4 regions of the Bradyrhizobium sp. 195 genome follow, and region 3 is predicted to be linked to each of the others. Evidence: predicted binding sites of a transcription regulator. Region 3 holds the regulator's gene; each other region holds the start of a gene.

Region 1 (7,853 bases), 4.1 Mb from region 3:
GGCAAGCGCGTGCACATCTCCGGCGGCGCCGGCATCGGCGGCGTGCTCGAGCCGCTGCAGGCCGAGCCCGTCATCATCGAGGACGACTGCTTCATCGGCGCGCGCAGCGAGGTCGCCGAAGGCGTGATCGTGCGCAAGGGCGCGGTGCTGGCGATGGGCGTGTTCCTGGGCGCCTCGACCAAGATCGTCGACCGCGAGACCGGCGAGGTCTTCATGGGCGAAGTGCCCGAATATTCGGTGGTGGTGCCCGGCGCGCTGCCCGGCAAGCCGATGAAGAACGGCCATATCGGCCCGAGCACCGCCTGCGCCGTCATCGTCAAGCGCGTCGACGAGCGCACGCGTTCCAAGACCAGCATCAACGAGCTGCTGCGGGACTAAGCTCCGGCACAAACGCAAACCTATCACCGTCACCCCCGCGCCAACGGCGAAGCCGTTGTCGCTGGAGGCGGCCGCCTCTTCGGCGGCCCTCGAAGGGCGACGCCCCGGCTGCATCTCGGCCGTCCATCCTTCGAGGCTCCCCGTGGGACGCGTTGCGTCCCAGGCGGAGCACCTCAGGATGACGGGTCTGGCAGGGCTTCGAACCGCCTAACTGTCCATCGCGACCAATCTTCGGACGGCCCTGCCGCCCGGAGCCCCGCGCATGGACTGGACCTCGTACCTCTTCCGCTTCGATGGCCGCATCAACCGCGCCCTGCTGTGGCAGGCGCTGCTGATCGTCGCGCTGTTGGCGGCGCTGCTCGGCGTCATCAGTCAGGTGATCCATCTCGTCGGCGCCGAAGGCGCGTTGAAGCTATCCCTGAAGATCGATTTCGACTTCGGCCTCGACGAACTCTTCAAGCTGGTCGATCCCCGGACCTATCGCTCGCCGGCCTCATTTGACCGCACGGATACGATCCTGAAGTCATCCGGCCTGGCGCTGTTCTCATGGATCTTCCTGGCGACCACGATCAAGCGGCTGCATGATCGTGACAGGAGCGGCTGGTGGATCATCCCGTTCTGCGTCGTACCCGGCCTGTACAGTCAGTTCTCGAACCTGTTGCCTGACGCCCGCTCGATGCTTCCGTTCAGCCTCACCGCCTCAAGCCTGTGGCTGTGGGGGTTCGTCGAGATGTTCTGCATGCCGGGCAACGAGGGCCACAACCGGTTCGGTCCTGATCCATTGGCCAAGGTCGAGGACGCCGCCGTATCGCCCTCTGCCAATAGCTGGGACCAGAGCCGCGAGATCGAAATTGTCCCGCCCAGTGCTAGCCCACCCGGCGGCATGCATGTTAAGCGGGGCGCATGACCGATGCCCTCTCCATTGCCCGCGATCTCATCCGCTGCCCCTCGGTAACCCCTGAAGACGCCGGCGCCCTCGGGGTGCTTGAAAAAGCCCTCGGTGCCGCCGGCTTCATTTGCCACCGCGTGACCTTCAGCGAGGAAGGCACTGCCGACGTCGACAATCTCTATGCGCGGATCGGCAACGACGGCCCGCACATCACCTTTGCCGGCCATACCGACGTGGTGCCGCCGGGCGACGAGAGCGCCTGGAGCGTCGGCGCGTTCTCCGGCGAGGTGAAGGACGGTGTCCTGCACGGCCGCGGCGCGGTCGACATGAAGGGCGGCATCGCCTGCTCGGTGGCAGCTGTGCTGGAGCATCTCGCCGCCAATGGCGGCAAGCCGCGCGCCGATGGAACAGGCTCGATTTCCTTCCTGATCACCGGCGACGAGGAAGACGTCTCCATCAACGGCACCATCAAGCTGCTCAAATGGGCCGGCGATCGCGGCGAGACGTTCGATCATTGCGTGCTCGGCGAGCCCTCCAATGTCGAGACGCTCGGCGACACCATCAAGGTCGGCCGCCGCGGCTCGCAATCCGGCACGCTTTACGTGGACGGCGTGCAGGGCCACGTCGCCTATCCGCATCGCGCCTCCAATCCGGTGCCGGATATCTCGCGCCTGATCATCGCGATCTCCGACGAGCCGCTCGACCATGGCAGCGCGCAGTTCCAGGCGTCCAATCTCGAATTCACTTCGGTGGACGTCGGCAACAAGGCCAACAACGTCATTCCCGGCGAGGCCCGCGCAAAGTTCAATATTCGCTATAACGATAACCACACCCAGGCGAGCCTGCGCGAACTGGTCGAGACGCGTCTCGCCAAAGCCTGCGGCAACCGCATCAAGGCCCGCATCGTCTGGGAACCCTCGAACTCCAACGTGTTCGTGACCAAGCCCGGCCCGTTCACCGATCTCGCGGTGGCCGCGATCGAGGAGGTGACCGGCCGCAGGCCGGAGCTGTCGACGAGCGGTGGCACGTCGGATGCGCGCTTCATCTCGAGCTATTGTCCGGTGATCGAGTTCGGCTTGGTCGGCCAGACCATGCATCAAGTCGACGAGCGCGTGCCGGTGGCTGATCTGGAGAAGCTGACGAAGGTGTATCGCGGGATTTTGACGCGGTATTTTGGGTAGGGCGCGACTGCCGCCCCATTCTCCGCTGTCATCGTCCGCGAAGGCGGACGATCCAGTATTCCAGAGACAGCAGTGATTGAGTCGGGGAGCCGCGGCGTACTGGATTCCCCGCCTTCGCGGGGAATGACAGCGAGGGCGTGGTGAGCGCGCGCTCTCCGCTCCCCTCACACCCCCTCAATAATCCACCTTCATCAGATACAGCCCGTCCGGCGGGGCGACGATGCCACACGCTGCGCGGTTGCGGGCTTCCAGTGCTGCGGAGAGATCGTCGGCGGTCCAGCGTCCTTCGCCGACCCAGACCAGCGATCCCACCATCGAGCGGACCTGGCTGTGCAGGAACGAGCGCGCCGAGGTGATGATCGTGATCTCGCGGCCGTCGCGCATCACGTCGAGCTGATCGAGCGTCTTCTCCGGCGACTTGGCCTGGCACTCGGTATCGCGGAAGGTGGTGAAATCGTGCTTGCCGAGCAGACGTTGCGCCGCCGCGTGCATCGCGTCGGCATCGAGCTTGCGCGGCACACGCCAGGCATGACCGATGTCGAGGGCGAGATTGGCGCGCGTATTGATGACGCGGTAGCGGTAGTGGCGTTTCACCGCGGAGAAGCGCGCCTCGAAACTGTCAGGCACGATCTCGGCTTCCAGCACCGCGATCGGATGCGGGCGCAGATGCGCATTGAGCCCGTCGCGAAAACGGCCCGGTGGAAACGGCTTGTCGACATCGACATGCGCGACCTGGCCGCGCGCATGCACGCCGGCATCGGTGCGGCCCGCGCCATGCACGCGGAGATCCGCGCCGGTCATCGCCTTCACGGCTGCCTCCAACGCGCCCTGCACCGAAGGCAGCGTCTCCTGCACCTGCCAGCCGAAGAACGGCGCGCCGTCATATTCGATGGTGAGCTTGTAGCGGGGCATCGTTCCCGGTGTCATCGTCCGCGCAGGCGGACGATCCAGTACGCCGTGACGGTTCGGTTCATCTCAGAAGTCTCGGTGTACTGGATACCCCGCCTTCGCGGGGTATGACAGCGTTAGGTGAATTTAGCTCCCGCCTTCAGCGGCACACCACGCAAAAAGTCCGCGGCCTGCATCCGGCCCTTACCCTCACGCTGCAGCTCGATGATACGGATCGCTCCCTCGCCGCAGGCGATCGTGAGCTGATCGTCGAGCACCTCGCCCGGCGCACCCGAGCCCTTCGCCAGCTCACAGCGCAGGAGCTTTACGCGCGCATTTTCAAGCTCGGCCCATGCGCCGGGGAACGGCGAGAGGCCGTGGATGTGGCGCAGCACGGCACGCGCAGGCTTGCTCCAGTCGATCCGCGCCTCGGCCTTGTCGATCTTGGCGGCGTAGGTGACGCCGTCCTCGCTCTGCTTCTTGAGCTGCAGCCCGCCGCGGGCGAGCGCGGCCATGGCTCGCACCATCAGGTCGGCACCGAGCCGGGACAGACGGTCATGCAGATCGACCGCGGTCATGCTGTCCGTGATGGCAAGACGCTCGGCCATCGCGACGTCGCCGGTATCCAAGCCGACATCCATCTTCATCACCATCACGCCGCTCTCGGCATCATCAGCCATGATCGCGCGGTTGATGGGCGCGGCGCCGCGCCAGCGCGGCAGCAGCGAAGCGTGCAGGTTGTAGCAGCCGAGCTTGGGCGCATCGAGGATCGCCTGCGGCAGGATCATGCCGTAGGCAACGACGACGGCCGCATCGGCGTCGAACGCATTGAACTCCGCCAGCGCTTCCTCGGTCTTCAGCGTCTTCGGCGTCAGCACGGACACGCCGAGTTTTCGCGCGGCTTCCTCGACCGGCGTCGGCTGCAACTGCAGGCCGCGCCGCCCGCCCGGCTTCGGCGCGCGGGTGTAGACGGCGACGATCTCGTGGCCATGCGCGACCAGCTCGAGCAGCGTCGGCACGGAGAAATCGGGCGTGCCCATGAAGATGAGGCGGAGAGGCATCAACAGACTCGCTGCGTTCCCTCCCCCCTTGCGGGGGAGGGTTAGGGAGAGGGGTGTCACACGACGCGCTCTATCGGCGTGAGCGCGGAGTCTTCGCCCCCAGACAAACCTTTTGCTGCGCTACCCCTCTCCCCCGCCCTCCCCCGCAAGGGGGGAGGGAGCGCAGAGGAGCGTGCGGCAACGCCAGTTGCTTACAACTCACTCCGCCCGCTTGGCGGCCTTTTCGAACTTCTTCATCACGCGGTCGCGCTTCAGCTTCGACAGATAGTCGACGAACAGCACGCCGTTGAGGTGGTCGATCTCATGCTGGATGCAGGTGGCGTAGAGGCCTTCGGCGTCCTCCTCGTGCACCTTGCCGTCGAGATCGGTGAAGCGCACGCGCACCTTCGCAGGGCGCTCGACCTCCTCGTAATATTCGGGGATCGAGAGGCAGCCTTCCTCGTAGACCGACAGTTCCTCGGACGAGGCGATGATCTCGGGGTTGATGAAGACGCGCGGCAGCGGCGTGGTCTCGCCGTTCTCGTCGCGCTTGGCGAGGTCCATGGTGATCAGCCGCAGCGGCTGCGCGATCTGGATCGCGGCGAGGCCAATGCCGGGCGCGTCGTACATGGTCTCGAACATGTCGTCGGCAAGCTTGCGGATCTCGGCCGTGACCTTCTCGATCGGCTTGGAGACCAGACGCAGCTGCTTGTCGGGCAGGATGATGATTTCTCTGAGGGCCATGGCCGCGATTTAAGCCGCATGCCGGATGCGGTCAATGCGGCGGGGAACCCCGTTAACCCCTCACTAACCATAAAACTTCGCTTTTCGTTAACCATAAAAATTAGGGGGCGGTTAACCCCTGTCGTTCCCTCTTCGTTCGCGAATATCGGCGAATCGCGCTAGAAGGGCACATGAACGAGATTATTTTCCTGATTGGCGACTGGCCGGTGCGCACCATCGATGCGCTGATCAGCTTCGGTGCGCTCGTCCTCATCCTGCTGGTGGTGATCGCGGTGGTGATCGCGCGCTCTGGCCAACGCGGCGCGGAACTCGCGATGGCGCACGCAATCCGGGCCGACGAGCTCGAGGAGCGGCTGAGTGAGGTGCTGCGCGCCCAAAGCGAATCCTCTGGAAGGGTCGACGCCATGACCCAGGCGCTGGCCGGCCGCCAGGCCGACATGGCGCGGGCGGTCAACGAGCGGCTGGATTCGGTGACCCATCGCGTCGGCCAGTCCATGGAACATTCGACCCGCAACACCATGGAGAGCCTGCGCGCCCTGCACGAGCGGCTCGGCATCATCGACAGTGCCCACAAGAACCTCACCGACCTCACCACGCAGGTGACCACCTTGCGGGACGTACTCGCCAACAAGCAGTCGCGCGGCGCTTTCGGTCAGGCGCGGATGGAGGCGATCGTCCAGGACGGCCTTCCCAAAGGCGCCTACGAGTTCCAGTTCACGCTCTCGACCGGCAAGCGGCCCGATTGCGTCGTGTTCCTGCCGGACCAACGCCCGCTCTGCATCGACGCAAAGTTTCCGCTGGAGGCGATGACGGCCCTGCACGACGCCCGCACCGACGAGGAGCGGCGCGTTGCCACGCAGCGCCTGCGCGGCGACGTGATGAAGCATGTCAGCGACATCGCGGAAAAATACCTCGTCACCGGCGAGACCCAGGAGATGGCGCTGATGTTCGTGCCGTCGGAATCGGTCTACGCCGAGATCCACGACGGCTTCGACGACGTGATTCAAAAAGCCTACCGCGCCCGCGTCGTGCTGGTGTCGCCCTCGCTCCTGATGCTCGCGATCCAGGTGATGCAGCAGATCATGAAGGACGCGCGCATGCGCGATGCCGCCGACCAGATCCAGACCGAAGTGATCAAGCTCGGCGACGACCTCGGCCGCCTGCGCGACCGCGTGGTCAAACTGCAGAAGCATTTTTCCGATGCGAACGAGGACGTCCGCCAGATCCTCATCTCCGCCGACAAGATCGAGAAGCGTGCAGGACGAATCGAGGAACTCGATTTCAGCAAGAGCGACGCACCGGAGGCACCGCGGCTGGTGGCCACAGGCGCAGGCGAGCTGTTTCCGCGGAAGCTCCAGGCGGGGGAGTGATTCGGGCACACACTGTCATGCCCCGCGAAGGCGGGGCATCCAGTACGCCGCGGCGGGTGTGATTGAACAGAGACTCCGGTGATTACTGGATCGTCCGCCTTCGCGGACGATGACGGCGGAGCGGGAAGCGGCAGATGGGCGGACGCTGCTACTACGTATACATTCTCGCGAGCAAGATCGGTGGCACGCTTTACATAGGCGTGACCAATGATCTCATTCGCCGAGTAGCGCAGCACAAGTCGAAGGTGATCGAGAGCTTTACGGAGAAGTACGACATCGCAAGATTGGTTACTTCGAGCGGTTCGACGATCCCGAGAATGCGATCAAACGGAAGAAGCGGCTGAAGAAGTGGAACAGGGCCTGGAAGGTCGATTGATCGAGCAGCACAATCCGAATTGGGACGATCTGTATCACGAGATTGCCGGCCCACCATAATACTGTCTCACTCCGCCACGCTGTCATGCCCCGCGAAGGCGGGGCATCCAGTACACCGCGGCGGGTGTGATTGAACCGAGACGCTGGTGATTACTGGATCGTCCGCCTTCGCGGACGATGACAGCGAGCGGGGGTTGGGAGCTTCCGCCTCGCGGGCTACCGTCAGAGTCTTTTCTCCCAGAATCTGCTAACACCACCCCATGACCGCACCCGACGCGACTTCCCCCGCCGCGACTTCCGCCCCTGGGACCTCCTGGCGCGAAAGTCTTGCCGTGTACCTGCAACCGCGGGTGCTGATCGTGTTGTTCCTCGGCTTCTCCTCCGGCCTGCCGCTGGCGCTGTCGGGCTCGACGCTGCTGGTGTGGATGCGCGAGGCCGGGGTCGATCTCAAGACCATCGGGCTGTTCGCGCTGGTCGGCACACCCTACACGCTGAAATTCCTGTGGGCGCCGTTGGTCGATGCGCTGCATGTTCCGCTGTTCACGCGAGCCTTCGGGCGGCGGCGCGGCTGGCTGCTGTTCTCGCAGCTGCTCCTCATCGTCGCCATCCTGCTGCTGGCGATGACCGACCCGGCGCAGTCCCCGTTCTACGTCGCGCTCGGCGCGCTGCTGGTGGCGACGACGTCATCGACGCAGGACATCGTGGTCGATGCCTTCCGCGTCGAGAGCCTGCCGGAGAGCGAGCAGGCCGCCGGCATGGCCGCTTACGTCGCGGCCTATCGCATCGGCATGCTGGTCTCGACCGCGGGCGCGCTGTTCATCGTCTCCGGTTTCGAAAGCACCGGCATCACCCGCACCTCAGCCTGGATGTGGGGCTATGTGGTGATGGCGGCGATGGTGCTGATCGGGACGATCACGGCGCTGGCCGCGACCGAGCCCGGGCAATCGGTCCAGGCGGAAGCTGCTGCGAAAACCGAGACCGCGTTCAC
Region 2 (7,853 bases), 880 kb from region 3:
AGCAGACCGCGGCGCCGAAGGCCTCGGCCGCAACCAGCGCGCCGAAGAAGAAGTCCGGCACGGCCGCCAATTGATCGCATGGCCCGATCGGGGGCTGCAACGACGCCTCCGATTGGGACTCCTCTTGATCCGATCCGCTCCCTACATTTGGTCGAGCGTATTGCGTAGAGGAGAGCAGGGCATGGCCGATCGCCCGCGGGATCTTGCCGAGCGGATGGCGCGCCGGCGCAAGCCGGCCGGCAAGCCCGGCCAAACGGTCGGCGACGGCTATCTGCGCGAGACCTTCACGCTGCCGCGTGCGGCGGCGCGGGAACGGGCGCAGGCCTTCTTCGCCCGCTACCCCAAGGCCGGCTATATGAGCGCGGTCGAGACCTGGCGCGAACTGCCCGGCGGCGACATCGAATTCACCATGCGGCGGCTGCCCAGCGCGGACTGAAACGGGCCTGATCCGCAGACCTTGCTAGTCGAGGGTCTCGGCAACGATGCGGATCCGGAACACGGGCTCCTTGGCCTCGTCCAGCAGCTCCATGTGCCATTCGGAATTTTCCTGGAGCTTGCGCGCAAGGCCGGCGGTCATGTCGGCGCAGACACTGGTCATTTCTTTCCAGGCCGAATCGCGATCGGCAAATTCCGTCGCCTGATCGGCGCAGCCGGAATAGCGGCCATTCCGGATTCGAAAGAAATAGAGCGGCATGGCTGGCACCGAATAGCGCGCGTGATGGCCTCGTCCCCAGGGCCATGGGCGCGCGCACTCCAATCCCAAACCAGCGTCAGATCAATTCCGGGCGGCTACGGATGATGCCGCGGATTTCATCCGGCGGGTTCTGGCGGCCTTTCGGCCGATCGCTTCAGCTCCCGATCGATGCGCAGCTGCACGCGCCGGATCGCGAGCAGATCGATTTTCGTCTCGGTCCTGCCGGACTTGATCTGCTCGCCGATCCGGAACTGCCATTGCCAGATTCCGGGAATCGCCGTCTTGGCGACGGTGAACTCGATGCCCCTGTGATTCATGGCGACCTCCCACGATTCACGTCCAAGATTGCAAACATGCTGGTCGTCTCAATATTCCCGAGACAAGCTAAATCTGTCGGTAAGCCCCGGATAGTTCAAGGATCTCTCGAAAGCGCGCGCCCCGAAACAAGTGAAGCCGTGTTTAAGACTCCGGTCCGTCAGCGAGACTGTCGGATCCCCGTGGTTCTCCGACCATGAACAGAGTTCCTGAGCTTACGTCCCGGTGCGTTCACGTACCGAGACCGGCCCGTGGGCCCGCCAGGGACCGATTCCATGCTGCGGCATGTGCTTTGCTTGGCGTGTAACGGCAAGCAACATGGGCCCGTCATGCTCGGCATTCCCCGCCGCTACAGTCACTTCGTCTTCGGAATCATCCAGTCCGGATTGACCTCGCTGATCGCGGCAGGGATCGCCAGCCTTCCCGCGGACAGTGCGATGATCTTCGTTGGGCACTGGATGGTGTCGTGGCTGATCGCCTGGGCCGCGATGCTGCCGATCTTGCTGTTGGCGGCGCCCGCGATCCGCGCCTTCGCGCTGCGCCTGACGCAGGAGGAGCGGGAACCGCGCGCCGGCAGCCAGGCTTAAAAAAACCCCGCCTGGGGAGAGCCAAGCGGGGCAGAAAGTTATTGGAGGCTGAGGTGCTGGGCTGCAACACCATAGCCGCATCACCCTAGCGGGCTCCGCTTACGGCAGCCTGACAGGCGGCAGACAGATTTCCGGGCGCGATGCTGAGGCCGCAGACTGGCCCCGCACCCGTCCCAATTTCGACATCCGTTCGCACAACTGCGGACACACCCGTCGGCAAGATTCCAAACCGTTCGGCGCCGCCATGGGGGAAACGTGGCACGCCGGCAACGGGGTGGCATCATGGATAACGTAGAGCGGTCATTCGCCGCCGCGACAGCGGCTGGCTTCGTGGTGCTGGTGATCGGCCTCGTGCTGCTGGCGCTGCTGTAGGACAGGCGCACGGGCGTGGCGCCCGTGCCCTGCGATGATCGAGGGCACGGGCGTGGCGCCCTTCGCAAAACTGGAAAACAACCCCATGCACAGTAGGCCGCATGGAAATTCTGTTGTTCTCTCAGTGGCTTGAAGGTAGTGTTTAGATACCGTTGCGCATGACCTGCGGGCCTTCCGCGTCATCTTGGCGTGCGATGCGGCCCCCTTGGGGGGACAAGGCGATCGCTAGCGGCCAGCTCTGCGCGGTTGGCGAGAGGGCCCCGCAAGCCGGACCGCCGGCGCGGCGTCACCAGTTTCGAAGCGGCCCCGGCGAGCTTCAGTGGATCTTGATGTCGTTCAGGGGAAGATGGAGCTCGCTGGCGCGCTCTTCGCGATCCCTCTTGCGAAACTCGTTTTCCTTGCGCTCGAACTTGATCATCTCCTCATGCGCCGCCTCGAGCAGCGGATTGCGCCTGATCGTTTCGCGGTGTTTGTCTTCGGTCATGACTGAGGTCCCCAGAGTTGCGGTCTCATCCTGAAGAAGGCCCCAGACCGCGAAAAGGTTCGGTGCCGTACGATTGCGGAATTATGACGGCGACGCGCGGCCGCGTCTTTGACGGACGTCAGTTTTAGTCGGGCAAGGACGTCGCGGCTGCTCTGCTATTTCGGCGGTTGCAGGCCGGGGGATTTGACCCAGTCGTGCAGATGATTGGCCAGCTCGGCCTGGCGGGCCTTCTTGAGCAGGGCGTCCCTTTCAGGACCGGGTGGAAGCCTGGAGGCGTCCGCCTTGACCTGCTTCACCCATGCGGAGAGCCGGTCTTGAAGGGTCAGTTGTTGTTTGAAACGTCGTCGCTTGAACATGGCACGCCCCTGTCCGTGTGAGGAGGGCGGGAGCGCAGTCGGCGTTCTCGTCACCGATAGCAGCCACGGTCCGTGCGGTGATGATGAGATTAGGATCCAGAATCGGAACGGCGTCTGTTCAGTTGTGCGCATAACGCGCCCATGGGTGGAATGCCCAAAACCGCAAAAGAACATATTGCGAACCTAGAACAAATGGGGTACATTGCTTTTATCGCCGAGCCGCCTCGCAACCGTTTGTCCCTCACGCGAATCCTCGCCATAAGGAGCACGACCCAATGTCCGCCACTGCCCTGCGTATCGTCGAAGGATCTTCCATGGACAAGAGTAAAGCTCTGGCCGCCGCGCTCTCTCAGATCGAGCGCCAATTCGGCAAGGGCTCGGTGATGAAGCTCGGCAAGAACGACCGCTCCATGGACATCGAGGCAGTGTCCTCCGGTTCGCTCGGGCTCGATATCGCGCTCGGCATCGGCGGCCTGCCCAAGGGACGTATCGTCGAGATCTACGGGCCGGAATCCTCGGGCAAGACCACGCTGGCGCTGCATACGGTGGCGGAAGCACAGAAGAAGGGTGGTATCTGCGCTTTCATCGACGCCGAGCACGCGCTCGACCCGGTCTATGCGAGGAAGCTCGGGGTCAACATCGACGAGCTCCTGATCTCGCAGCCGGACACCGGCGAGCAGGCGCTGGAAATCTGCGACACGCTGGTGCGATCGGGCGCGGTCGACGTGATGGTGATCGATTCGGTTGCGGCGCTGGTGCCGAAGGCCGAGCTTGAAGGCGAGATGGGCGATGCGCTGCCGGGACTTCAAGCGCGGTTGATGAGCCAGGCGCTGCGGAAGCTGACGGCCTCGATCAACAAGTCCAACACCATGGTGATCTTCATCAACCAGATCCGCATGAAGATCGGTGTGATGTACGGCTCGCCCGAGACCACCACCGGCGGCAACGCGCTGAAATTTTACGCCTCCGTCCGCCTCGACATCCGCCGCATCGGCGCGATCAAGGAGCGCGACGAGGTGGTCGGCAACACCACACGCGTCAAGGTGGTGAAGAACAAGCTGGCGCCGCCCTTCAAGCAGGTCGAGTTCGACATCATGTACGGCGAGGGCGTGTCCAAGATGGGCGAGATCCTCGATCTCGGCGTCAAGGCCGGCATCGTCGAAAAGTCCGGCGCCTGGTTCTCCTATGACAGCCAGCGCCTCGGCCAGGGCCGCGAGAACTCGAAAGCGTTTTTGAAGGCCAACCCCGACATCACCGCCAAGATCGAGACCTCGATCCGCCAGAACTCCGGCCTGATCTCCGAGCAGATCCTGGCCGGCACGCCCGAGAGCGACGCCGACGGCGAGGAGCCGGCGGAAGAGTAAGCCTTAACGCGAAAGTTTTTCGCGAGGAGCGGGCGCTGAAGACGTTGAGTTGCCGACGTCGTCAGTGCCCGTTTCGTTTTGCGTTGCGTTGATCAGGTGGTGAGATGAAGCGTCTGATCCTGACCAGTTCGTCCGGAGTCGGTCTCACCTATATCGGTCGCGCCGACATGGTCGTGCCCCTGATCTTTCGCTTCGTCTGGGGACCGCTGCCGACGTCGCACCACCTCGAAAGATACTTTACCGGTCGCTCTTACAGAGACGATCCAGAGGCGCAGTGGTCCGATCTTGTTCCGCGGTCTCCCGAGACCGGCCTCGCGCACAAGCAGCTCCCGCTGGATTGGTTCTGCAAGGCCTACGGCTTCGATCTCATCGAGCTGTGGTTTGATCCCCGTCCGAACGATCAATTGCAGCTGGTCTGGAGTCTCGATTACCTGCGCTCTCAATCCTACATGGGCGAGCGCCTGAAATTGAGCCTCGTCGATTTCGATCTGCTCGAATCGGGCGGTGCGAGGCTGCGCGACCGTGCCGTGCGGGCGTTCGACGTAGCAGAGCCTGACTTCGAGGCCGGCCGCATGGCCTGGGAAGCTTACCGGGCACCTACACCGGAGCTCTGTTTCGGATTGCTGGGCCGCGAACTGCCCAGGCTGCCTTTCCTGACGCCGGCGATGGAGCACTTGCTGGCAGAACTGCCGTCAACCATCAATGGGCTGGGCGCGACGGAATCGGGGCTTCTCGACCTGATTGCGAGGGGCCACAACCGCACGAAGGAGCTGTTTCAGCCGGGCGGACTGCTCGAGACGCGCGTGTTCGACCAGTGGGAGCTTGGTCCGTTGCTCGAAGGGCTTGGGTCCGGCCCGATGCCGGCGATCACCGGTCTCGACCCGAAGCTCGCCACTCTGGCCCCGCACGATGCGCGCGGTCGCAACGCCGCTTATCGCCGGAGCCGGCCGTCGCTGACCGAATTCGGCAAAGCGGTTCTGGAGGGCCGGGAGGATTTCCGCCGTCACAATCCGATCCGGCGTTGGTGGGGTGGTACGCTCCTCACCAACGAACAGCTCTGGCGCTGGGATCGCGAGAGCCGGTTGTTGATCGCGCCTGACTAAGGCCTGCGTGTTGCTCAGTATACTCCCGTATTGCGTATCAATTTTGAAAGTCGATCATGTCACATCTGATCCTGGCGACGAACGGTGGAGCAGCCGCGGTGCTCGACCGCTCTAACCTGGCGAACATCGCCCTCAGCTTTTCCCTTCGATACGTCCGGGGCCCATTGCCATCCGAAGAGGAGCTCGCGATGGGGCTGGAGCCACGTTCCGCGAAGCACTCCAGAAGGGGCGATCATTGGCTCGACGGCGTGGAACGAAATTGGCTGATGGACTTCGGCTCGCCGGACATTGGTTTCCTTCAGCTCTGCGAAAAGTTCGACTCGATCGAAGTGTGGTCCGATCCTCGGCCGAACGATCAACTCGTGCAAAGGCGTGTCACCGAGGCGCGGTGGATGCGCGATGTGTTCGACGAAAACGACGCGCACGATGCCTTGCTCGAACTTGGGGCACATTCGGCGCCGCCGGTCTTGTTGGGCGATCCGGCGTTCGACAATGACGATCGTTATTTCGGCAGAAGCGAGTGGAAGGTCACGCTGACTGAACTCGGGCGTTCAGTTTTCGCGCGCGAAGACGACATGTGGCGTCACAACCCGATCAAGCGCTGGTGGGGCGGGACCGAACTCACCAACGAACGGCTGTGGCGGTGGGACCGCGAAAGCCGGTTGTTGATTGCGCCTTGAGCTAAGGAGCGTAGCAACCATTAAAGGCTAGGCGACTTTTTCGGTCCAGGGCGTGCCGCGTTGTACGACAGTATTGGCGTAGATCAGGAGTTTCCTGGCGCAGGCGATTAGTGCTGCGTTGTGGACTTTGCCCCTTGCCATGAGGCGTGCATAGAGCGCGATCAAGGCCTTGTTCCAGCGGAAGGCAGCTGGAAGGGCCGCGGCGAACAGGGAGCGCCGTAGGCGGCTGCGGCCTCCGGCGATCTTGCGCTGTCCTCTGTGCTGTCCGCTGTCGGAATCGAAGGGAGCCAGCCCGGCCAGGGCTGCGGCTTGCTCCCGGCTGACGCGTCCGAGTTCGGGCATGCGGATGACGATCGCCAGCGCCGTCCGCTCGCCGATGCCGGGAATGCTCAGCACCAGCTTGAGCCGCATGGCTAGGGCGTCGTGGGCACGAAGGCGCTTGGCAATGTCACGAATCTGCGCGGCCTTGCGTGCCTTCAACCGGGCGATGTCGCTGTTGACGATGCGTCGCAACGCAGGCTCGTCGATGTGCTCGAGACGCGTCTTGAAGCGCCGGATATCTTCCTCGATCTGCTCAAGGAAGGTCAGATAGTCGGCCAATTCCGTCAATCGCGGATCCGGCGCGATCTCAGGGGGATCGAGCGCCGCAGCACAGGCGGCGATCAATACGGCGTCGAGCGCATCGTTCTTGGCCCGGCGCAAATGGACCTTGGCGAAGGCCTTGACCTGAAGCGGCTGCAGCAACAGCACGGTAAAACCGGCCGATCGCAAATGCTCCACCACGCCACGTTCATAGCCGCCAGTGGCCTCGATCCCGATCCGCGTGACGCCGGCCTTGGCCAGGTTTGCTGCCAGAGCGCGCCAACCCGGTAAAGCATTGGCGACCTGCCAGCGTTCGGTTCGACCATGAACCGCGATGTCCAGTTTAGCCTTGGACGTATCGATCCCGGCCGTCGTTATGTTAGTCTGTGTCATCTTCGTCGACCCTGCCTTGTGAAGCGAACCAAGTTGTTCCGGCAACCATCCGGGTCCGATGAAGGTGCTGACGCGATCACGCTACGGGGCAGCCACAAACTGCTCTGGGTGGGCTCGATCCGATCGCCAGCGGCCTGTCGCGGGGTGCAAACCGCGGCAGGCCATTCCTCATGGAACGGGTCGAGAATAAACGATCGCGCTATTACAAGGGTGGGCAAAGGCGCGTAAGCGCCGTGCCCACGATCTTTCACCGCATTAACAGGTGGTGGGCACGCTTGCGCTTTGCCCACCCTACGAGACCTTTGTCGCGTCTTACTCCGCGGCCTCTGCGTAGTCGCTCACCGGCGGGCAGGAGCAGACCAGGTTGCGGTCGCCGTAAACGTTGTCGACGCGTCCCACCGGGCTCCAGTATTTGTCGGTGCGCGAGCTTCCCGCGGGGAAGCAGCCTTCGGCGCGGGTGTAGGCGCGCTTCCAATCGTCGTCCGCGATGTCGTGCACGGTGTGCGGGGCATGGCGAAGCGGCGAGGCCTCTATCTTGAAGCGGCCGGCCTCGACCTCGGCGATTTCTTTCCGGATCGCAATCATGGCGTCGCAGAAGCGGTCCAGTTCGGCCTTCGATTCCGACTCGGTCGGCTCGATCATCAGCGTGCCCGGCACCGGGAAGCTCATGGTCGGCGCATGGAAGCCGTAATCGATCAGGCGTTTTGCGATGTCGTCGACGGTGACGCCTGAGGTCGTCTTCAGCGGACGCGGATCGACGATGCATTCGTGCGCGACGCGACCCTTGGCGTTCTTGTAGAGCACCGGGAAGTGCGGATCGAGGCGCGCTGCGATGTAATTGGCGTTGAGGATCGCGATCTCGGTCGCCCGCTTCAAGCCGTCGCCGCCCATCATCAGGATGTAGATGTAGGAGATGGTGAGGA
Region 3 (7,853 bases):
TGTCCGAGCCCGGCCTGGAGAAGACCGCCGAGATGGCCCCCGATGCGCTGCGGCTCTATCAGCTCTATGTCCGCGGCGACGACGCCTTCGTTGCCGATGTCGTCAGCCGTGCCGAGAAGAACGCCTATGCCGCCTTCTGTCTGACCGTCGACACCGCCCATTACAGCCGTCGCGAACGTGACATCGCCAAGCGCTACGTTCGCGAGAGCCGCCTGCGCGCCACCGGCGGCGATTTCCAGAAGGGCCTGGAGTGGCGGACCGTGAAGATGGTCAAGGACAAGTTCAAGATCCCGCTGATCCTGAAGGGCATCGCCACCGCGGAGGACGCCCTGATCGCGGTCGATCACGGCGTCGAATGGATCTACGTCTCCAACCATGGCGGACGCCAGCTCGACCATGGCCGCGGCGCCATGCATGTGCTGCCCGAAATCGTCGAGGCCGTGAAGGGTCGCGCCAAGATCATGGTAGACGGCGGCATCTGTCGCGGCACCGATATCGTCAAGGCGATCGCGGCAGGCGCAGACCTCGTCGGCATCGGCCGGATGCAATGTTGGGCACTGGCGGCGGCCGGCGAAGCCGGCATCACACGGATGCTGGAGCTCATGGAGGACGAAGTGCTGCGCTGCCTCGGCCTCTTGGGCGCCACTTCGTTTGCCGAAGTCGACAAATCCTGCCTGCATCCGGCGACCGCCACCAACGCGCCGAGCGTGTTCAGCGCGTTCCCGCTGTTCGACCACGAGCCTTATCGATACTGACTTGTCGATAGTGACTTGCCGACTCTTGCCGAACTCTTGCCGATATCGAAGTGAAAGGACGCAGGTGACATCGCTCTCTCCCGGCAGCGCCGATGCGCTTTTGTTCGATCTCGGGCGCGTGGTGCTCGACATCGACTTCTCCAAGGCGATCGCCTGCTGGGCGGGGCATGCCGGCTGCCAGCCCGAATCCATTGTCGCGCGCTATGTGCGTGACGAGGCCTACCGGCTGCACGAGGTCGGCAAGATCAGCGACGAGGATTATTTCGCCTCGCTACGTGCTTCGCTCGGAATCGGCATTTCGGACGCCCAGTTCCTGGAGGGCTGGAACGCGATCTTCGCCGGCGAAATGCCGGATATCGCCGAGTTGTTGCCGCGCGCGGCGAAGCAGATGCCGCTCTACGCCTTCTCCAACACCAACCGGCCGCACGTCGACTATTTCTCGAAGGAATATGCCGATCTGCTCGGCCATTTCCGCGGACTGTATTTGTCTTCCAGCATCGGCCTGCGCAAACCGGATGCGGAGGCTTTCGACCATGTCGTCGCGGCGATCGGCGTGCCAGCGGAGCGCATCGTGTTCTTCGACGATCTCGCCGAGAACATCGAGGGAGCGCAGGCGCGCGGCCTGACCGCCGTGCATGTCACGTCGCCGCGCGATGTCGGGAACGCCTTGAAGGCCCTAGGAATCTGAGGCTAAACGGTCCCAGCGCGAGCCCACCGCACGCCCCGGTTCCCGGGACCAAATCTGCGGAACATGAGGAACCCAAACCCTTTGTGCATTTTTGTACAGAGTTCCGGGAACGGAATGCCACCCTTCGGACTCATGAGTCGGTTGGGACTTCTACATCGGACTTATCGACGTGCTGGGCAAAACCTATCTCACCAAGCAAGCCTCTCTCCTGCTTGAATTCGCAAGAACCACCTCGGATTCTGACCTTTCCGCCAAGCTGATCAGCAAGGCCGCCGACCTGAAGTCTCAGGCCGACCCTCTGCCCGACAAGGATCAAGGTCCCAAAGCTCCCGACGTCGCACTGAACGACGGCTCGGGCCGACCGAGCGGGAGTTGACCGATGCTGGCCGTGGCATTCGTCCTTCTCGTGCTCGCCATGGCCATCCTCATCCCGGTCTGTCTCGCCTTCCGGATCATGCCGCGACGGAATTGAGCCGCCTCCTCCACTGCTGAGGCCACGCAGGATAAATCACCCTGCGTGCTGCTTTGCCTCGCGCCCGCACTCGGATAGAACTCTCGCCGGCCATTTACCAATGTGCTCAGCAGGAGTTTAGCCCGTGGCCCTGATGCCGGTTTCGGACGCGCTTGCCGCGGTGCTGGCGGGTGCAGAGCCACTGCCCGAACAGAAGGCCTCCCTCGACGAGGCCTACCATCGCGTGCTCGCGCGCGACGTCGCGGCGCGGCGCACGCAGCCGCCGCAAGCGATGTCGGCGATGGACGGCTATGCCGTGCGCGCCGCCGATGCGGCAACGATCGATTCCCGGCTGACGGTCATCGGCGAGGTCGCGGCGGGCCGTCCTTTCGCAGGAACGGTCGGTGCCGGCGAAGCCGTACGGATCTTCACGGGCGGCGTCATTCCCGACGGTGCGGACGCGGTCGTGATCCAGGAGGACACCGTCGCGGACGGCGATAGCGTCACGATCAAGGAAGCCGCGATCGCCGGACGGCACATCCGCCCGGCAGGCGTCGACTTCCGCGAGGGCGACGTGCTCTTGCGCAAAGGAACCCGTCTGACAGAGCGCGACCTCGCGCTCGCAGCCGGAATGAATCACCCGCATCTCGCCGTCTGCCGCCGTCCGAAGGTCGCGATCCTCGCCACCGGCGACGAACTGGTGATGCCGGGCTCAACGCCCGGGCACGGCCAGATCGTCTATTCCAATGGCTACGCCCTGCACGCTCTAGCCCGCAGCGAGGGCGCCGAGACCATCGACCTCGGCGTTGCCGCCGATACGCTTGCAGCCACCTCCGCCGGCATCCGTCGCGCCCGCGAGAGCGGTACCGACATCCTGATCACGACCGGCGGCGCGTCGGTCGGCGACCACGATCTGGTCCAGCAGGCGCTCCTGGACGAAGGCATCTCGATGGCGTTCTGGAAGATCGCGATTCGGCCCGGCAAGCCGATGATGCACGGACGGCTCGGCGCGATGGGTGTGATCGGCCTGCCCGGCAATCCCGTGTCCTCCTACGTCTGCGCCTTCCTGTTCATGGTGCCGCTGATTCGCGCGCTGTCGGGCCGTTCAGTGATCCATCATCGTCGCGAGCGCGCCGTGCTGGGCCGCGATCTCGGCGCCAACGACCAGCGCGAGGATTATCTGCGCGCGCGGCTGGAGCTGCGCGACGACGGCACGCTCGTCGCCGTTCCCGTCAGTCATCAGGACTCCTCTCTGCTTGCGAATCTCGCTGCAGCACAGGTACTTCTCGTCCGCCCACCGTTCGCCCCGAAGGCCGAGGCCGGCAGCCCTTGCGAGGTGCTGCGGCTCCCCGTCTGAACTGCGCGGCCACACGCATTCCGCGAGTTTGCCTCTGTTCACGGTAAATTAAGCAGTTGCGGAACATGTATCGAACATATAGTGTCCGTTCATGATTTGTTTCGAGCATGCAGCGGCTTATCGCTGAATTCATCGTCTCGGAATCGAACGACATCAACCGGGGGACTTTGGTCGAGATGTTAACGCGCAAACAATACGAGCTTCTGCGGTTCATCAGCGAACGCTTGAAGGAAAGCGGCGTGCCGCCCTCCTTCGACGAGATGAAGGATGCGCTCGACCTGCGCTCGAAGTCAGGCATTCACCGCCTGATCACCGCGCTCGAGGAGCGCGGCTTCATCCGCCGCCTGCCCAACCGCGCCCGCGCCATCGAAGTGATCAAGCTGCCGGAGCTTCAAGCTGCCGCCGGCAACCGACGCGGCTTCACGCCGAGCGTCATCGAGGGCAATCTCGGCAAGGTCCGCGCGAGCTCCAGCCCGGCCGTGGACGAGGGCGAGCGGCCCGTTGCAGTGCCCGTGATGGGCCGCATCGCGGCCGGCACGCCGATCGAGGCGTTGCAGACCCGCAGCCACACCATCAGCGTGCCGCCTGACATGCTCGGCTCCGGCGAGCACTACGCCCTCGAAGTGCGCGGCGATTCCATGGTCGAGGCCGGTATCCTCGACGGCGACATGGCGCTGATCCAGCGCAACGAGAGCGCCGATACCGGTGACATCGTGGTGGCGCTGATCGACGACGAGGAGGCCACGCTCAAGCGCTTCCGCCGCCGCGGCGCCTCGATCGCACTCGAACCCGCCAATGCCGCTTATGAGGTGCGCATCCTGCCGCCGAACCGCGTGAAAATTCAGGGCAAGCTGATCGGGCTTTACCGGAAGTACTGAGACCCCTCGGCGGTCATTCGATACCAATGATTCCGATTGGAGCGGATCTGATCCGCTCCTGCTGGGCAGTCTTCTGGTCTTGCGCAGATTGTCCGGCCCCTTCCAGCGCGACGCCCCGGCGTGTCGCCGCCAAGCACTCGTCACTTTTCGGTCTCGAGGCCTCGAGCAGACAATGATACATCGGCGCGCGCGGGCCGCTAACGCTCGTCTTTGCCGAATGCATTGATGTGAGCTTTGTTCCTCGCGGATTCGAAAAGATAATTTGATCGCATCCCGCGTGCCAGCCGCAGATTTGCCTACAACCAAGCAGAGCGTTGTCTGCTTCCACTCTGATAGAGGCTTGCGCCTCCGAGGGAGGCGCGGGTTGCTATCTTCGCATGAGGAGCACCCGATGTGTGACTACAGCCTGCATGCCGTTGCATCGCGCCCCGCCGAAGTCGGCGAGACGATCGTGTCGACAACGTTCCGCGGCACCTCGACGCGTGGTTTTGCTTCTGCGGCCGATCCGACCGTGGCCGTCTGCCTGCTGCCGGGGACGGAGCTCGCCTTCGCCGACAACGTCCGTTACGACAATCGCTGGATCTGGACGCGCACCGTCAATTCGCGCGTCGGCAAGTTCGGCAAGATCGATCCGCACATTCCCGATCGCCATCACGACGCGATCGAATTCCCGGATGGCAAATACGTGCTGGTGACGCAACTCGTCGAAGGCCAGCGCGCAACCGTGCTGCAACTGCCGGTGACCCAGCCCGTCAGCGAGCGCGAGCACAAGCCGCAGATCATCGCCGACGGCCGGCCGACGGTCACGCGCCTGCCGATCGGCTGACGCCACTCGACCGACAATAGGTCGGGCCAGGATTGAAATGCCATCGCCGGCCGAGGCCGGCGAGCCCGGCGGGTTTGTGTTTCACGAAAATCGATCGGCGAGACCCGCCGCCGCACATCGTCGCCGCACGAAGTTTAACCCGTCCTGCCTGAATTTTGAACGTCCGCTCCGCAGCCAAATGTCCGATGCTGTCGTGGTTTGAGGCGGCGGACAGCTCGATGAAGACCTTCATTCGCGTCGTTGAACTCTGGATACCTGACCGGACGCGCATGCGGCTGGAATTCGGCGGCGGCCTCTACGACGAAGGCCTGTCCGCATTCAAGACCGCCAGCGCAGAGCTGCATTTCGGATATGACGAGGGGCTTCCAGGCAAGGCCTGGGCCTCTGGCCATCCCGTCATCCTCACGACATTCGCCAACTCCTATTTCAAGCGCACCGATCAGGCGCTCGCGGCCGGCCTCACCTGCGGCGTGGCCGTGCCGGTGTTTGCAGGCGAATTTCTGCAAGCCGTGATGGTGCTGTTCTGCGGCGACGACGAGGCGCATGTCGGCGCGATCGAACTCTGGCACAACGATCCTGATCGCTCCCACGAGATGGCGCTTGTCGACGGCTATTACGGCACGGCGGACATGTTCGAATTCAACTCCCGCCACACCACGTTTCCTCGCGGCTTCGGCCTGCCCGGACGCACCTGGAAGGCGGGTCTGCCACTGATTATCAAGGACCTGCACGACGCCAGGAGCTTCCTGCGCTGGGAGGACGCGGCCAAGATCGGGATCAATTTGGGGGTCGGCGTGCCCTACCGGACCGGCACCGACCAAACCTGGGTTCTGACATTCCTCTCCGCGCAGGCAACGCCGATCGCGCGACGCGTCGAGATCTGGGTCCCGAACGAGGCCCGTTCGGCGCTGGTCCTGCGTGCCGGCGATTGCAGCGCGCACACCGACCTTGCCGCACGCTATGCGACGCAATCCATTGCCTGGGGCGAAGGCAGCATCGGCGGCGCCTGGGCCGCCGGCATGCCAGTGCTCAACGACGATCTCACCGATGACGGCTCGATCGCCGGCTCCGAGGCCTGCGCAGCCGGGTTGAGCCGGATGGTGGCCCTGCCGGTCATCGGCAACGCAAGGCTGGAAGCCGTGCTGGCCTGGTATCTGTAAATCAATCGCGTCAATCGTCGGCCTGCGGGTCGGTCTCTGATGGCGTTGCGTCCCGGTTGCGGGGCGCCGCCTTCGGCGCAAGGCTGCCGTCGAAATCACCTTCGCCGGCACCGGCCGGTAACCACGGGCGGTTCGTGCCTCTCGCCCTCACCGCCTGAACCGAAAAACCATCGCCACGCTGTGTCAGAGCCAGCGCACCCTGGCGAACGAGCCGCTGCCGATCCACCACCATCGCCGCGCAATCGGGCGGCGCGGGCCGTGACGTCACCACCAGCGTGGCCCGGCTGCAATCGTCCGCCAACGCGTCGATGCGCGAAGCCAGCGCGACCAGCCGCCCGTCGGCGAGCGGCGTCACGCATCCGGACTCGTCGCACGACACGCGCTCGGCCAACGCGCTAGTGCCGGCATCGCGCGGATCGGCGTCGGCCGCTAGCCACTCCCTCAGCAAGAAACTATCCTTGCCCGTCCTGATCAGGTGCAACCGCCCGTCCCCGCCGCGCACCGCAACGCTCGCGCCGTCCCCGGCAATCAGGATATCGGGCTGGCGCACCGACAGGCCCCAGGCGATGGAGGCCAGCAGCACCATGGCACCGCACCAGCGCAGGGGCGTGCGCAACAGCCCCATCACGATGATCCCAAGGCTTGCCGCAATCAGCGGCGCGATACCAAATGCGGGGATGCGGCCGACCGCGCCCGGCAAGGCCGCCACCCAGCGCGAGACCGCGACCATCCAGTCGATGCCGATCCCCATCAGCCACCAGAACACGCCATCGAGCCCGAAGGGCGCCGCGAGCAGTCCCAACAGGCCCGCCGGCATCACCAGCGCGGAGACCACCGGCATCGCGCCGAGATTGGCAAGCACGCCGTAAGGCGTAACGCGGTGGAAGTGGAAGGCGGCATAGGGCGTGGTCGCAAGCCCCGCGATCAGCGAGGCCAGGAACAGCATCGCGATCTCGCGGCCGCCCCACAGCGCAACGCGCGCTGTCGCCGAATGATCAGGCGAGGCAAACAGGTTCGGCATGCCGATCTGCACCAGCGCCACCAGCCCAAGCGTTGCCGCGAACGACATCTGAAAGCTCGGATGCACCAGCGCCTCCGGCGCGACCGCGAGCACGATCAGCGCCGCCACGGCCAGCGTGCGAAAGGTGATGGCGCGGCGATCGACCATCACCGCGATCAGCACCACCGCCGTCATGAAGAACGAACGTTGCGTCGCGACCTCCGCGCCCGACAGCAGCAGATAGAATGCGGCCGCAACCAGCGCGGCGCCGGCCGACCATTTCTTGATGGGGAAGCTGACCGCCAGGCCCTGGACCAACGCCAGCAACGCGCGCACCGCGAAGAAGACCACGCCCGCGACAACCGCCATGTGATAGCCGGAGATCGAGAGAACGTGTCCGAGTCCCGAGACGAACATGGCGTCGTTGACGGGCGTGGAAATCGCATCGCGCCGCCCGGTGAGCAGCGCTGTCGCGATCGCACGATTGTCGCCCTCGAGGGTTGAGCGGATGCGGGCGTCGATCGCATCGCGCAGGCCCTGCATGAAGGCGGCATAGCGCAGCCGCAGGCCGCCGGCATCGGGCGGGATTGAAGCCGTGATCGCGCCCATCACGAAGCCGGAGGCGCCGATACCCTGAAAGAACATATCGCGCGAAAAATCGTAGCTGCCGGGGCGCACCGGCGAGAGCGGCGGCATCAGCCGCGCCTTGAGCTGCACGAAGCTGCCGACCTCGGGCGC
Region 4 (7,853 bases), 110 kb from region 3:
ATGTCGACGTCCTGCTTGATACGGTCGATGCGGTCGTTGACACCGAGAATCGTGAACGAGTTGTTGCGGCGGCCCATGAACAGATGGTCGTACTCGATCGCGACGGACCAGTTCGGGGCGAAACCGAATTCCACGCCGGTGCCGACCGCGCCGCCCCAGCGCGTTTCGCTGGCGCTATCGAGGACGACGCCGCCCAGCAGACCGTTATATTTGGCGTGCGTGACGGCCGCGCCGCCCTTCACATACCAGAGCACGTTGTTCCAGGCGTAGCCGATCTGGCCGGTGAACAGGCCCAGCGCATCGATCTTGGTCTGGTTGACCAGCGCGGGCGGCCCAAGCACCAAGCTCGTATTGGAGCCCTTCAGGTTGGCCCAGTCGCCCTGAGCTTCGAGACCAAACACCCAGTTGGCCGACTGCCAGCGATAACCGACCTGGCCACCGACGACGCCGCCGGTTGCATTGTGACAGCCTTCGGGCGTGTCTGGTCCTGCAATGCCGAAGATATTGTTGACATCCCAGCAATTGCGGCTCGAGGCGCCACCGCCGTTGATGCCGATGTAGAAACCGCTCCAATTATACATTGCGATCGGCGCGACCGGAGCCTTGGTGTAGGGGCGGGCCGCCAAATCGGCCGCCGAGGCCGGTGCCAGCGCGCTGAGTACGAACAAACCGGCCGAAGCCAGCAAAATCTTCTTCATATCGATTCCCCAGTTCCGTTTCTCGTTTTTGCCTTCCAAAAAGCGGAAGAGCAGCGGACCTATGCCCGACCAATGCCATTGTTTTATACCATTGAAGCCAAAGGTTGTGTCACCCGGGCGCCACATCTCTCCAAAAACGCTGGCCAGCAAGCGGGTTGTCGCGGACAAACAAAAAGGCCGGCGCGAGGCCGGCCTTTCGTAACGCGAAGCGTTGGAGCGTTGACTTAGTACTTGGCGACCACCGGGGCGCCGAAGTGATAGTTCACGCCGACCTGCACGGTGTGGAGGTTGAGGGTGCCGGTGTTAACCGGAGCGCCGATGCCCGAGAAATAGGTCTCGCCGCCCAGGCTGCGATAGAGGTACTCGCCCTTGACCGACCACTGCGGAGCGAAGAAGGCCTCGATGCCAGCGCCGACGGTCCAACCCGAATGCCACTTGGACTCGGAGAAGGTCAGGCCAGGCGTGCCGGCGGTGATCTTGTTGTCGATCCAGGCGTAACCACCTGTGCCGTAGAACAGGACGTTGTTGACGGCCCAGCCGAGACGGCCGCGCACGGTGCCGAGCGCGTCGATGCGCGAGGTCACCGTAAACGGGACGATGGCGCCGCCAACGAGAACCGGAGTGGACGCCGAGGCGCTGACGTCGGCCCACGAGCCATCAGCCTCGATGCCGAACACGACGTTGCCGGTCTGCCAGTTGTAGCCGCCGGTGCCGCCGACGAAGCCGCCCTTCATCCGGGGGTCGCCGGAACCGCTTTCCCAGGCGCCGCCACCGACGACACCGAGATAGAAACCGGTCCAGTTGTAGACCGAAGCCATCGGAGCGATCGGAGCCTTGGTGTAGGGGCGGGCCGCGAGGTCAGCAGCCGAAGCGGGGGCCGCCAGAGCGAACAAACAGGCCGAAGCCAACAAAACCTTCTTCATTTTCAACTTAATCCCAGTCCCAGTTTCTGTTGTTGCCTTCCGCGGGCGGAAGGGCAGCGGACTCTGTGTCCAACTGACGCCGTACTTACACCACCAAAGCCGCAAGTTGTGTCTCCAAAAAGCCACAGGGTACCCAAAACGTAAGCGTGACTGACTCATCCGGCTTGCGGTCAAACGAAAAAGGCCGGCGCGAGGCCGGCCTTAGACTTCAATGATGTCAGAGGGATATCAGTACCTGGTGGTGCCCAGCCCGCCCCAGTTGAAGTGATAGTTCACGCCTGCCTTGACGGTGTGAACGGTATCGGTCCACTCGGAGCGGTTGGTGGGCACTGCGGAGTACTGGATCGTGCTGCTGCCGAAGTCGATGTAGTTGTATTCGACCTTGGCCGACCAGTTCGGAGCGAACATGTATTCCGCGCCGGCGCCGACGGTCCAACCCCAGCGGGTGTTGTTCTGGATGAAGACGTTTCCGGGGATGCCATCATAACGGTGCTGAATGTCGCCGACCGCAGCGCCACCGCTGACGAACAAGAGAGCGGGGCCGGTCGAGTAGCCGAGACGGCCCTTGATGTCGCCGAAGCCGCGGATTCTCGTGAAATAGGTGTCGCCGAGGCCGGCATTGATTTCGGCCGAACGACCGTTGATGTCAGCCCAATGATAGTCGCCCTCGATGCCGAACACCCAGTTGGCCGCCTGCCAGTTGTAGCCGAACACCCCACCGACAAAGCCGCCGGTGGTGTCGTAGTTCTGACTTCCAGCAAATATCGCCGTATTCGGAGCGCCAAAGAAGGTTTCGTCGCTGCGGCCCCAGGCACCGCCGCCCTGCACACCGACGTAGAAGCCGGTCCAGGTATAGATCGGAGCGGGCGGCGCGACCGGCGCCTTGGTATAGGGACGGGCTGCGAGGTCCGCAGCACCGGCCGGAGCCGAGACGGTCAGCGCAACCGCGCCGACGAAGCCGATCAGGATCTTCTTCATTGTAATCTCCCCAGTCGTGTCCGCCTCTCTGAGTTCCCCAAGGCGGACTATCAGGCGCGAGGCCCATTGCATCAATTCCAGGCACGACGATAGCTCGATTCTGCGGCAGAGTCCGTGCCCGGAGCGCAACAGTTGGGTGTAATCGACTTGGTCCTAACTTAATGAATGTTAAGTGGTATTTGGCATTTGTGGGAACTCGGTCTGGTTCCATCCCAATTGCCATCGCGGCGCCATTTAGATGCCATTCCGTCTCCACATTTGGCGATTGATTCCGTAGGAACAAATCTGGAACAAATTTCCGGTCGGTGCTATATAGTGGGGATAACCCTGGGGTGACGGGCTGAGCGGCGCCTGCAAGTGTATAGGGTCGCCTCAACAGGCGCAGAGGAACGCGGGTAGTGCGCTCGGCCTTTTGAATTCAGTGGCATTCGGAGTGGAGAGCGGCGATGGCGGGAAGCGTCAATAAGGTCATTCTGGTTGGAAATCTCGGCAAGGATCCTGAAATCCGCCGCACCCAGGACGGGCGGCCGATTGCGAATCTGAGCATCGCCACCTCGGAGACCTGGCGCGACAAGAACTCCGGCGAGCGCAAGGAGAAGACCGAGTGGCACCGCGTCGTGATCTTCAATGAGGGTCTCTGCAAGGTCGCCGAACAGTACCTGAAGAAGGGCGCCAAGGTTTACATCGAGGGCGCGCTCCAGACCCGCAAATGGACCGATCAGAGCGGCGTCGAGAAGTACTCGACAGAGGTGGTGCTCCAGGGCTTCAACTCGACTCTCACGATGCTCGACGGCCGCGGCGGCGGCGGTGGAGGCGGCAGCTTCGGCGATGAGCCGGGCGGCGATTTCGGCTCCTCCGGACCCGTCAGCAGCGCACCGCGCCGTCCCGTTGCCGCCGGCGGCGGTGGCCGCAACAGCGACATGGACGACGATATCCCGTTCTGAGGGCGATCGGACGATCAGGGCGCTGGCCGATTGAGCCGCGCCTTCCACGTCGTGTCAGCAAACTTTACTAATCGACAGGAAGGGCTCGGGATTTCCGGGCCCGCTTCATATTTGAGTTGAAGTCGGACGGCGCCAGCGCAAAACAGGCCGATGACATGCGCTCGCCGCGCGATCGACGAGGGTGTCAGCGGCGATTTCGGAAGGCCTGTTCCAGGGCTGTCCGAGACGCTCCCCGCAACGCCGTAAGCTATTGGAAAAATAGACGGAAAAAGCGCTTCCCTGGAGCCTGCAAGGGTGGTTATCAGGGGCTCGATGCGCTATATGATTCCCAGATAAAACCTCACCGGATTTCCCCTTGGCTGACGACGACGACAAGCCCGGCGACCAGCCGGCGCAACCCTCGGATATTCGCCCCGTCTCCATCTTCGAGGAGATGAAGAAGTCCTATCTCGACTACGCCATGAGCGTGATCGTGGCGCGGGCGCTGCCTGATGCCCGCGACGGTCTGAAGCCGGTGCACCGCCGCATCCTGTTCTCGATGAACGAGCAGGGGCACACGCCAGACAAGAAGTACGTCAAGTCCGCCCGCGTGGTCGGTGACGTCATCGGTAAGTATCATCCGCATGGCGACCAGTCGATCTACGACGCCATGGTCCGGATGGCGCAAGACTTCTCCATGCGCGTGCCGCTGATCGACGGCCAGGGCAATTTCGGCTCGGTCGACGGCGATCCCCCGGCCGCCTATCGTTACACCGAAGCCCGCCTGACAAAGGCGGCGCTGGCGCTGCTGGCCGACATCGACAAGGACACCGTCGACTTCCAGCCGAACTACGACAACAACGAGACCGAACCATCGGTCTTGCCGGCCAAGTTCCCGAACCTTCTCGTCAACGGTGCGGGCGGCATCGCGGTCGGCATGGCGACCAACATCCCGCCGCACAATCTCGGCGAGGTCATCGACGCCTGCGTCGCGCTGATCGACAACCCCGCGCTCACCATCGACGAGCTCATCAACATCGTGCCGGGACCGGATTTCCCGACCGGCGGCGTCATCCTGGGACGGCAGGGTATCCGCTCGGCCTACCACCTCGGCCGCGGCTCGATCGTGATGCGCGGCAAGGTCGCGATCGAGACCATCCGCAAGGAGCGCGAGGCGATCATCGTCACCGAGATTCCCTACCAGGTGAACAAGGCGACGATGGTCGAGCGCATCGCCGAGCTGGTCAAGGAAAAGAAGATCGAGGGCATCGGCGACCTGCGCGATGAATCCGATCGCGATGGCTACCGCGTCGTCATCGAGTTGAAGCGCGACGCCGTGCCGGATGTGGTGCTGAACCAGCTGTACAGATTCACGCCGCTGCAGACCAGCTTCGGCGTCAACATGGTGGCGCTCGACAGCGGCCGTCCGCGGATCATGCATCTGAAGGACCTGCTGGCCATCTTCGTCGACTTCGGCGAGCGGGTCGTCACGCGGCGCACCAAGTACCTGTTGGCCAAGGCGCGCGATCGCGCGCACATCCTCGTCGGTCTCGCGATCGCGGTCGCCAATATCGACGAGATGATCCGCGTGATCCGGACCTCGCCCGACCCGACCACCGCCCGCGACAGCCTGATGTCGCGCGACTGGCCCGCACGGGACGTCGAGGACATGCTAACGCTGATCGACGATCCGCGCCATCGCATCAGCGCCGACGGAACGATCCGGCTGTCGATGGAGCAGGCGAGGGCCATCCTCGACCTGCGCCTGCAACGCCTCACCGCACTCGGCCGCGACGAGATCCGCGAGGAGCTCGACAAGCTCGCGGGCGAAATCGCCGATTATCTCGACATCCTGCGCTCGCGCGACCGCGTGCTGGGCATCATCAAGACCGAGCTCGCCGAGGTGAAGGCCGAGTTCGCCACGCCGCGGCGCACCGTCATCATCGAGCAGGAAGGCGAGGTCGAGGACGAGGACCTGATTCAGCGCGAGGACATGGTCGTCACCGTGTCCCACGCCGGCTACGTCAAGCGCGTGCCACTGTCGGCCTATCGGGCGCAGCGCCGCGGCGGCAAGGGCCGTGCCGGCATGCAGACCCGCGACGAGGATTTCGTTTCGCGCCTGTTCGTGGCTTCCACGCATACGCCGGTGCTGTTCTTCTCCTCGCGCGGCCAGGTCTACAAGGAAAAGGTCTGGCGCCTGCCGATGGCCGCGCCGAACGCGCGCGGCAAGGCGCTGATCAACATCCTGCCGCTGGAGCAGGGCGAGCGCATCACCACCATCATGCCGCTGCCGGAGGACGAATCGACCTGGGGCAACCTCGACGTGATGTTCGCCACCACGGGCGGCAACGTCCGGCGCAACAAGCTGTCGGACTTCGTCGACGTCCGCCGCTCCGGCATCATCGCGATGAAGCTCGACGACGGCGAGGCGATTGTCGACGTGCAGATCTGCACGGAGCGCGACGACGTGCTGCTGACCGCCGCCGGCGGTCAGTGCATCCGCTTCCCGGTCCCCGACGTGCGCGTGTTCACCGGGCGCACCTCGATGGGCGTGCGCGGTATCGCCCTTGGCGAGGGCGACAAGGTGATTTCGCTGGCGATCCTGCGCCATGTCGAGACCACCTCGGACGAGCGTTCGGCGTACTTGAAGATGCGCCGCGCGGTCGCAGGCGAGGCCGCGGCCGAAGACACGGCCGTGGACGGCGAGGCCGAGGAGACCTCCGGCAGCTTCCAGCTGGCGCAGGAGCGTTACGCCGAGATGTCGGCGCAGGAGCAGGTCGTGCTCACCGTCTCCGTCAACGGCTATGGCAAGCGGACCTTGTCCTACGAGTACCGCACCACGGGTCGCGGCGGCAAAGGCATCGTCGCGATGAGCGTCAACAACCGCAACGGCAATCTCGTGGCGTCCTTCCCGGTTGAGGAGGCGGATCAGATCATGCTGGTCACCGACAAGGGCCAGCTGATCCGCTGCCCGGTCGAGGGCATCCGCATCGCCGGAAGATCGACGCAAGGCGTGATCGTGTTCGACACCGCCGAGGACGAGCATGTGGTGTCGGTCGAGCACATCACGGAAGAGGCGGAGAGCGGGAACGGAGCGAATGGGGAGTAAGGGTAGCCGCTCGTAGCCCGGATGGAGCCGCTGCCCGTAAAAGAGTCCCGGATTGCGCTTCGCTCCATCCGGGCTACGCACTCCCGCTAGATCTCCAGCTCCGTGCCGAACTCCACCACCTGCCGGGTCGGCACGCCGAAGAACGCGGCCGAGCGTTCGGCGTTGCGCTGGAGGAAGGCGAACACGCCTTCGCGCCAGACCCACATGCCCGGAATGTTCTCGCTGGGGATGATGGTCTCGCGTCCCACGTAATAGGTGATGTCGGAGAGATCGACGCCGGGCAACTTGCTCTGGCGGCAGACGAGCTTCAGTCCCTCATAGATCGTCGGGTTCTGCATGAAGCCGTAATGCAGGATCACGCGGGTGATGCCGGGAATGATCTCGATCATCTCGGCGCGTTCCTCGTCGGCGATGTGCGGGGATTCCTCGATCAGCACGCTGACCAGCAGCACGCGTTCGTGCAGCACCCGGTTATGCTTGACGAACTGGGTGAGCGCGAGCGGCACGCCGCGCGGTGCGGATGCCAGGAATACGGCGGTCCCGGGCAGCCTTGCGTGGCACTTGTTGACCGCGGTCTCGATCAGGTCCTCCTCCGGCTGGCGCAGCTTCGCGCGCGCGACCTCGACCAGCTTGACGCCGGAGCGCCAGGTCAGCATCAGGAAGGCGACGAGGCCGGCGAGCAGCAGCGGAAACCAGCCGCCCTCGAACAGCTTGACCGAGTTGGCCGAGAAGAAGATCACGTCGATGACGAAGAAGGCCCCATTCACGGCCACCACCAGCCAGGGCGAATAGCCCCACTGGATCGCGACCAGCGCGGCGAGCAGCGTCGTGATCGCCATCAGCAGCGACACCGCGATGCCATAGGCGCCGGCAAGCGCGTCCGACGTGCCGAAACTCAGGACCGCCCCCAGCGTGGCGGCGGCGAGCAGCCAGTTCACCAGGGGCACGTAGATCTGCCCGATTGCATTGCTCGTGTGGCGGATCTGCATGCGCGGCAGGAAGCCGAGCTGGATCGACTGCTGGGTCAGCGAGAACACGCCGGAGATGATCGCCTGCGAAGCGATCACGGTGGCGACCGCCGAGAACGCGACGAGCGGATAGTGCAGGGCGTCGGGGCAGAGCTGGAAGAACGGATTCTCGATCATGGCGGGATCGGTGATCAGCAGCGCGGCCTGGCCGAAATAGTTCAGCACCAGCGCCGGCAGACAGATAGCAAACCAGG

Evidence for each region. Region 3 encodes LexA, which represses DNA repair genes until DNA is damaged. Its sites were predicted from a motif close to TGTTCNNNNTGTGTTCNG; they were not measured.
Region 1: the regulator LexA is predicted to act here: its motif matches at 5,243-5,260, upstream of IVB26_RS02650 (DNA recombination protein RmuC).
Region 2: the regulator LexA is predicted to act here: its motif matches at 2,975-2,992, upstream of recA (recombinase RecA).
Region 4: the regulator LexA is predicted to act here: its motif matches at 2,875-2,892, upstream of IVB26_RS21820 (single-stranded DNA-binding protein).

The regions. Positions count from the first base shown of each region.
Region 1 covers NZ_CP082161.1:582,151-590,003, reverse strand. The annotation lists gene dapD (2,3,4,5-tetrahydropyridine-2,6-dicarboxylate N-succinyltransferase) at 1-378, shown strand, start outside; gene IVB26_RS02675 (DUF805 domain-containing protein) at 641-1,285, shown strand; gene dapE (succinyl-diaminopimelate desuccinylase) at 1,282-2,448, shown strand; gene truA (tRNA pseudouridine(38-40) synthase TruA) at 2,623-3,360, opposite strand; gene fmt (methionyl-tRNA formyltransferase) at 3,474-4,397, opposite strand; gene def (peptide deformylase) at 4,596-5,120, opposite strand; gene IVB26_RS02650 (DNA recombination protein RmuC) at 5,291-6,490, shown strand; partial or broken gene IVB26_RS02645 (GIY-YIG nuclease family protein) at 6,625-6,925, shown strand; gene IVB26_RS02640 (AmpG family muropeptide MFS transporter) at 7,126-7,853, shown strand, end outside.
Region 2 covers NZ_CP082161.1:5,694,959-5,702,811, reverse strand. The annotation lists gene IVB26_RS26760 (hypothetical protein) at 1-74, shown strand, start outside; gene IVB26_RS26755 (hypothetical protein) at 182-436, shown strand; gene IVB26_RS26750 (DUF6894 family protein) at 461-694, opposite strand; gene IVB26_RS26745 (hypothetical protein) at 811-1,011, opposite strand; gene IVB26_RS26740 (DUF2798 domain-containing protein) at 1,339-1,596, shown strand; gene IVB26_RS26735 (hypothetical protein) at 2,285-2,452, opposite strand; gene IVB26_RS26730 (hypothetical protein) at 2,608-2,808, opposite strand; gene recA (recombinase RecA) at 3,084-4,172, shown strand; gene IVB26_RS26720 (hypothetical protein) at 4,277-5,275, shown strand; gene IVB26_RS26715 (hypothetical protein) at 5,332-5,955, shown strand; gene IVB26_RS26710 (IS110 family RNA-guided transposase) at 5,983-6,930, opposite strand; gene gcvP (aminomethyl-transferring glycine dehydrogenase) at 7,243-7,853, opposite strand, start outside.
Region 3 covers NZ_CP082161.1:4,818,095-4,825,947, forward strand. The annotation lists gene IVB26_RS22335 (alpha-hydroxy acid oxidase) at 1-755, shown strand, start outside; gene IVB26_RS22340 (HAD family hydrolase) at 820-1,443, shown strand; gene IVB26_RS22345 (hypothetical protein) at 1,613-1,819, shown strand; gene IVB26_RS22350 (molybdopterin molybdotransferase MoeA) at 2,040-3,251, shown strand; gene lexA (transcriptional repressor LexA) at 3,428-4,129, shown strand; gene IVB26_RS22360 (hypothetical protein) at 4,521-4,955, shown strand; gene IVB26_RS22365 (GAF domain-containing protein) at 5,174-6,115, shown strand; gene IVB26_RS22370 (ComEC/Rec2 family competence protein) at 6,126-7,853, opposite strand, start outside.
Region 4 covers NZ_CP082161.1:4,705,382-4,713,234, reverse strand. The annotation lists gene IVB26_RS21835 (outer membrane protein) at 1-698, opposite strand, end outside; gene IVB26_RS21830 (outer membrane protein) at 923-1,621, opposite strand; gene IVB26_RS21825 (outer membrane protein) at 1,850-2,599, opposite strand; gene IVB26_RS21820 (single-stranded DNA-binding protein) at 3,046-3,543, shown strand; gene gyrA (DNA gyrase subunit A) at 3,899-6,631, shown strand; gene IVB26_RS21810 (potassium transporter Kup) at 6,718-7,853, opposite strand, start outside.